Kutzneria chonburiensis: one gene and its partner. The protein of the gene in region 2 interacts with the protein of the main gene of each other region in a pairwise test. Links are inferred from orthologs where the notes say so. Each region holds a gene or a part of one and is shown on either strand. Other genes may lie near its edges.

What was found.
Region 1: the proteins of M3Q35_RS35265 (region 2) and M3Q35_RS36510 interact in binary tests that used the Escherichia coli proteins (3 or more experiments, as listed by UniProt). The link is inferred for Kutzneria chonburiensis from one-to-one orthologs.

What each region holds. Positions count from the first base shown.
Region 1 is NZ_CP097263.1:7,886,933-7,890,180, reverse strand. The notes cover bases 233-3,167. They hold M3Q35_RS36510 (peptide deformylase), read left to right. Parts: upstream 233-1,373; coding sequence 1,374-1,961; downstream 1,962-3,167. Other genes in these bases: M3Q35_RS36500 (quinone oxidoreductase family protein), read right to left, coding at 2,970-3,167; M3Q35_RS36505 (glycosyltransferase), read left to right, coding at 2,079-2,981; M3Q35_RS36515 (DUF3263 domain-containing protein), read right to left, coding at 887-1,183; M3Q35_RS36520 (LytR C-terminal domain-containing protein), read right to left, coding at 294-890. Also shown: more of M3Q35_RS36500, read right to left, coding at 3,168-3,248. UniProt on the Escherichia coli protein: Removes the formyl group from the N-terminal Met of newly synthesized proteins. Requires at least a dipeptide for an efficient rate of reaction. N-terminal L-methionine is a prerequisite for activity but the enzyme has broad specificity at other positions.
Region 2 is NZ_CP097263.1:7,637,663-7,640,974, reverse strand. What follows is about bases 1-2,999. They hold M3Q35_RS35265 (aspartate-semialdehyde dehydrogenase), read right to left. Parts: upstream 2,045-2,999; coding sequence 956-2,044; downstream 1-955. Other genes in these bases: M3Q35_RS35260 (aspartate kinase), read right to left, coding at 2,041-2,999; M3Q35_RS35270 (gluconokinase), read right to left, coding at 1-948. Outside these bases: more of M3Q35_RS35260, read right to left, coding at 3,000-3,306.

The DNA of each region.
Region 1 (3,248 bases), 250 kb from region 2 along the record:
CTGGCCGCCGAGCTCGACGGCTACTCCGCCGCCGACTGCGCCGGCCTGGTCCGGGAGGCGGCCCTGACCGCCATGCGGGAGTCGCTGTCGGCCGCCGAGGTCACCGCCGCCCACCTGGCCAAGGCCCGCACCGCCGTACGCCCCTCCCTCGACCCCGCCCAGCTGGCCCAGCTAGCCGCCTACGCCGACTCCCGCAAGCTTTGATGTCAGGAAGGGCCCCTTACTGACGTTGAACGTCAGTAAGGGGCCCTTCCTGACGTTCAACGCGAGGATCGGTCCCTTGATCTTGGGGGTCAGCCCTTTTTGGGTGGGCTGTAGTCGTTGGTGACGATGACGATGACGCCGGGGTCGGCCTGCTGGATGCCGTCGAAGCGGGGCATGGACCGCATGTGGAAGGCCGCCGCCAGGGCGTTGGCCTCGGCCTCCTCGGCGGTGCCCGGCCGGAAGTACACGGTGGACGTGCCGATGATGCCCTGCGAGTAGTTGCCGACCGTGGGAACGGTGTAGCCGGCGCTGCGGAAGTCGTTGGCGGCCTGCTCGGCCAGGTGCGGGATGGTGCCGTTGTTGTACACACGCACCGGCTCGGACTGCGGGTTGCCGCCACCGCCGGCCGGCGGCTGGGTCGCCGAAGTGGTGGTCGTGGTGGCAGCCGGCTTGGACGTGGTCGTCGTCGGGGCCGGCGTGGTGGTGGTCGGCTTGGCCGGGCCGGACGTGGTCGTGGTGGCCGGGGGCGGCGTGGTGCTGGTGCCGCCGGCGTTGTTGCCGCCACCGGAGGAGGGGAGCAGGCTGATGACGCCCATCACGAGCGCGATGGCCGCGACGGCCAGCAGGACGATGCCGGCGATGCGGGCGGGGCGGGCAGGGCCGCCGGTGGGCTCCGGCGTGCTCATCGGGGCTCGAACCCCAGTCGGCGGGCCGCGCGGGCGCGCTGCCTACCGGCGCGCAGCCGGCGTAGCCGCTTGATCAGCATCGGGTCGGCGGCCATGGCTTCCTGCTTCTCGATCAGACCGTTGAGCACCTGGTAGTAACGGGTCGAGGACATGTCGAACAGCTCGCGGATGGCCTGCTCCTTGGCCCCGGCGTACTTCCACCATTGACGTTCGAACGCCAGGATGGCGTGCTCTCGTCGGGTCAGGCCCTCGGCAGGCTCGTCCACCTGCGTGATGGCCTTCACGGCGTCCATCTGGCTCCTCGCCCCTCACGGTCGCGGATCCCTGCGGTCGCAGGAATCACAGCCGTGTGATTCCCAGGCGACCATTCAATCACGTGATCTTGATTCGGGCCGTCGGCGTACCCCGGCGCGTCCCGAAGGAGCGAAGCCTACCGACCACCCCTGACAATGATCTTGCGCTGCCGGCCCCTAGGGTCGGCACATGGCGATTCACCCGATCCGTGTGGTTGGCGACCCGGTGCTGAGCACCCCGACACGGCCGGTCACGGACTTCGACGACGGGCTGCGCACCCTGGTCGCGGACATGTACGAGACGATGGCCGCGGCCAACGGCGTCGGTCTCGCGGCCAACCAGATCGGCGTCGACCGGCGGGTGTTCGTCTACGACTGCCCGGACGACGAGGGCAACCGGCACAAGGGTGTCGTGGTCAACCCGACGCTGGAGACCTCGGCCCGCCCGGAGGGCATGCCCGATCCGGACGACGACTTCGAGGGCTGCCTGTCGGTGCCGGGCGAGACGTACCCGACCGGCCGGGCCGACTGGGCCAAGGTCACCGGCTTCGACGACAACGGCGAGCCGGTCGAGGTCGAGGGCACCGGCTTCTTCGCCCGCTGCCTTCAGCACGAGACCGACCACCTCGACGGCCTGCTCTACCTGGACCGGCTGGTCGGCCGGAACGCCCGTGCGGCCAAGAAGATGCTCAAGCGCAACGGCTGGGGCGTGCCCGGCCTGTCCTGGGACCCGGCGGTCGAGCCCGACCCGTTCGCCGACGAGGACGACGAGGACTGAGTTCTCACGTATGTGAACAACCGGGCCGGTCTGCGTGCCCGTTCGGTCGACCATTGATCCACGGCGCGTGACCGGACGTCTCCCTCTCGTAGGGCGCCACATCTGGGAGGCACAGTCATGGGCAGGGTCGTCGTCACGGCCACCACCTCGCACCGGCGCGCCATGCGCACCATCGTCGACGCGCTGGTGCAGCGCGGCCACGAGGTCGAGCTGATCACCGGGCTCGAGCCGCCGACCGGCCGCGCCCTGGTCGACCAGCACCGGCGGCTGTGCCGGCTGCTGGCCGAATCGGGCGAGCCGACGGTGGTGGTCGGGGACGTGGCGTTCCAGGGGACGCTGCCGCTGAGCTACGGCGCGCCCGGCCCGAAGCCGTCGGCGCTGATCCTGGTCGGCACCGAGCCGTTCTCGCTGAGCAGCATCGACACCGCGCCGGCCGGCCTCGGCCTGCCGCCGGACCGCACGGCCGCCGGACGGGAGCGCAACCGCCGCGCCTACGAGTACGTGCGGGATGCGCTCGGCGGCGTGCAGGAGGAGTTCGTCGAGGCCATGCGGTCGGTCGGTGTCACGCACGATCCGCTGCCGTTCGTGCTGGACGCGCCGATTCTCGCGGCCGACCGGTTTCTCCAGCTGTCCGTGGAGGAACTGAGCTACCGGCGCAGCGACACGCCCTCGCACGTGCGTTTCGTCGGTGCGCTGCCGTCGACCCGGATCGACGGCGACGTGGTGATCAGCGACGGCACCTTCGACACCGTGCAGCGGGCTTTGCGGCAGGCCAAGCCGCTGGTGCTGACCGGCCGGTCGGCCGACCAGCTGGAGAGCAACACCCGGGCCGCCGCCACCGGCGCGGCGCTGTACCTGGCCACGGACAAGCCGTCCGAGGACGACATCAAGCAGGCCGTGCGGATCGTGCTGTCCGACCCGACCTATCGGGGCAACGCCGAGCGGCTGGCCGCCGAGTACGCGCGGCTCGACGCCCTGGCCAGCATCACCGACGCCGTGGAGTCGTACCTACGGCACTAGCAGCAGTTTTCCCGTGGTGGCACGGGATTCCAGGTCGGCGTGGGCCTTGGCGGCGTCCCTGAGCGCGTAGCGGCCGCCGATGTGCACGCTGACCTGCCCGTTGCGGACCAGGTCGAACACCTCGTTGCTGCGCCGGATCAGCGCCTCCCGCGTCGGCACGTGGTCGGCCACCGCGGCGTACGACAGCAGGATGCTGTTGGGCAGGTCCATCGGCGTCAGCGTCGGCACGCCCATGAACGGCCCGTAGTAGACGTGCACGCCGTGGCG
Region 2 (3,312 bases):
CTCCGCCAACAACTCTGGCATTGGCACGCCGAAGACTTCGGACGCCCACTGCGCCACCACGCCGCCGTTGCTCACCGAACCGCCGAGCACCCAGAGCCCGTCGGCCAGGGCGTAGCAGAAGACTCGGCCGCGCTCGTCGACGCCGGGCCGGTCGCGGACGACCCTGAGCGCACCGCTGGTGCCCAGCGACAGCGCCGCCATGCCCGGCCGCACAGCGCCGACACCCAGGTTGGCCAGCGGACCGTCACCACCGCCGGCGATCACCGGCAAGCCGCTCGGCAGACCGCCGATGCCGTTGGCCATGGCCAGCGCCTTGGTCGGCTCGACCAGGTGCGGCAGTTGGTCCGGGTGCACGCCGGCGATGGCCAGCGCCGGCTCGTGCCAGGCCAGCCGGCGCATATCGAGCATGCCGGTGCCGGAGGCGTTGGAGTGCTCGGTGACCAGCCGACCGGTGAACTTGGCCAGCACGTAGTCCTTGAGGCCGGCCCACTTCACCGCCCGGGTGCACAGTTCCGGCTCATGCTCGGCGAACCAGGCCAGCTTGGTCAGCGGGAACGACGGATGCACCGGGGCGCCGGTCGCCGCGTGCAGGTCGAGGGCCAGTTGCTCATCGGCCCGCAAACGTTTGGCGATGTCGGCGGCGCGGTGATCGGCCCAGCTCAGGGCCGGGGTGAGCGGCTCACAGTTGCCGTCGAGCGCCAGCAGCGTGTGCATGGCCGAGCTGAACGACAGGGCTTCTATCTCGCCGTCGACCCGCTCGACGCACTCGGTCAGGGCCTTGGTGGCCGCGGCCAGCACGGCCTGCGGATCCTGCACGGCTTCGCCGTGCTCACCCGTCTCCAGGGCATAGCCCTGCTCGGCGGTGGCCACCACCCGGCCGTCCAGCCGGGTGGCGACCACCTTCGTCGCCGTGGTGCCGAGGTCGACACCCAACACGACCCCGGTCATCGCTGCCTCAGCTGAACTCGGGCGCGAGCGTCTCGGCGATCTCGTAGGTGTTGAGCGCGGCGCCCTTGCGCAGGTTGTCGCCGCACACGAAGAAGTCCAGCGTGTTCGGGAAGTCCAGCGCCTGGCGCACCCGGCCGACGTAGGTCGGGTCCTCGCCGACCACGTCCGCCGGCGTCGGGAACCTCTTCTGCTCCGGCTCGTCCACCAGCACGATCGTCGGCTGCGCGGCGAACACCTTGTGCGCCTGCTCCACCGTCACCTCGCGCTCGAACGTGGCGTGCACGGCCAGCGAGTGCGTGGTGATGACCGGGACCCGCACGCAGGTCGCGGAGACCTTGAGGTCGGGGATGCCGAGGATCTTGCGGGACTCGTTGCGGACCTTGAGCTCCTCCGAGGTCCAGCCGTCGCCCTTGTAGGAACCGGCCCACGGCACCACGTTCAGCGCCAGCGGGGCCGGGAACGGCGAGCTCTCGAAGTCCAGGCCGGCGGCCAGCAGCGCCTCGCGGACATCGCCGGCCTTGACGCCGAGCTGCTTGCCGGCCACGACCGACAGCTCCTCGTACAGGCGGTCGATGCCGGGCGCGCCGGCGCCGGAAACCGCCTGGTAGGAGGCGACCACGAGCTCCTTGAGGCCGAACTCGCGGTGCAGCGCGCCCAGCGCCGCCATCATCGACAGCGTCGTGCAGTTGGGGTTGGCGATGATGCCGCGCGGACGCTCGGTCGCCTTGTGCGCGTTGACCTCCGGCACCACCAGCGGCACCTCGTCGTCCATACGGAACGCGCCGGAGTTGTCCACCGCGATCGCGCCGCGCTCGGCGGCGATCGGGGCCCACTCGGCCGAGATCTCGTCCGGCACGTCGAACATGGCGATGTCGACGCCGTCGAACACCTCGGGCGCGAGCGCCTGAACGGTGATCTCCTCGCCGCGCACGGTCAGCTTGCGGCCGGCCGAGCGGGCCGACGCGATCAGCCGGATCTCGCCCCACGGCACCGTCTCACGGGCGTTGATGATCTCGATCATCACGCTGCCCACGGCGCCGGTCGCTCCGACCAGGGCAAGAACAGGACTGCCAGAACTCCTGGTGGTGGTGCTCATCGACCGCTCCCCGCGTAGACGACGGCCTCTTCGTCGCCGCCGAGTTCGAACGCATCGTGCAGGGCACGGACCGCGTCATCCAACTGGGTATCCCGGCAGATGACCGAGATCCGGATCTCCGAGGTGGAGATGATCTCGATGTTGACGCCGGCCGTGGACAGCGCCTCGCAGAAGGTCGCCGTGACGCCGGGGTGCGAGCGCATGCCCGCGCCGATCAGCGACACCTTGCCAACGTGGTCGTCGTAGAGCACGCCGCTGTGGCCGATCTCCGGCTTGGCCTTCTCCAGCGCGGCCACCGCCCGCGGGCCGTCGGACTTGGGCAGCGTGAAGGTGATGTCGGTGCGGCCGGTGGCGACCTGGGAGACGTTCTGCACGACCATGTCGATGTCGACCTCGGCGTCGGCGACGACGCGGAAGATGCGGGCCGCGATGCCCGGGTGGTCCGGCACCGCCGTCACGGTGACCTTGGCCTCCGACCGGTCGTGCGCGACGCCGGTGATGATCGCCTGCTCCACGGGAAGGTCCTCCATCGACCCGGTCACCAGCGTGCCGGTCTTGTTGTTGAACGACGAACGGACCCGCAGCGGCACGTTGTACCGGCGGGCGTACTCGACCGAGCGCAGGTGCAGCACCTTGGCCCCGGCCGCGGCCATCTCCAGCATCTCCTCGTAGGTGATCTGGGGCAGGTGCTTGGCGTCGCGGACGATGCGCGGGTCGGCGCTGAACACGCCGTCCACGTCGGTGTAGATCTCGCAGACGTCGGCCTTGAGCGCCGCGGCCAGCGCGACGGCCGTGGTGTCCGTGCCGCCGCGACCGATCGTGGTGATCTCCTTGCTGTCCTGGCTGACGCCCTGGAAGCCGGCCACGATGCAGATCGCGCCGTCGGCCAGCGCGTCCTGGATCCGGCCCGGCGTGACGTCGATGATGCGGGCGTTGCCGTGCACCGCGGTGGTGATCACGCCGGCCTGCGAGCCGGTGTACGAGCGCGCCTCGAATCCCAAGGAGTGGATGGCCATCGCCACCAGCGACATGGAGATCCGCTCACCCGCGGTGAGCAGCATGTCCAGTTCGCGGGCCGGCGGCACCGGGGCCACCTGGGAGGCCAGGTCCAGCAGCTCGTCGGTGGAGTCGCCCATCGCCGAGACGGCCACGACCACGTCGTTGCCGGCGCGCTTGGTGGCGGCGATGCGCTCGGCGACGCGTTTGATCCGCTCGGCACTTTCCAGTGAGGAGCCGCCGTACTTCTGCACGACCAGTGCCACTGATCG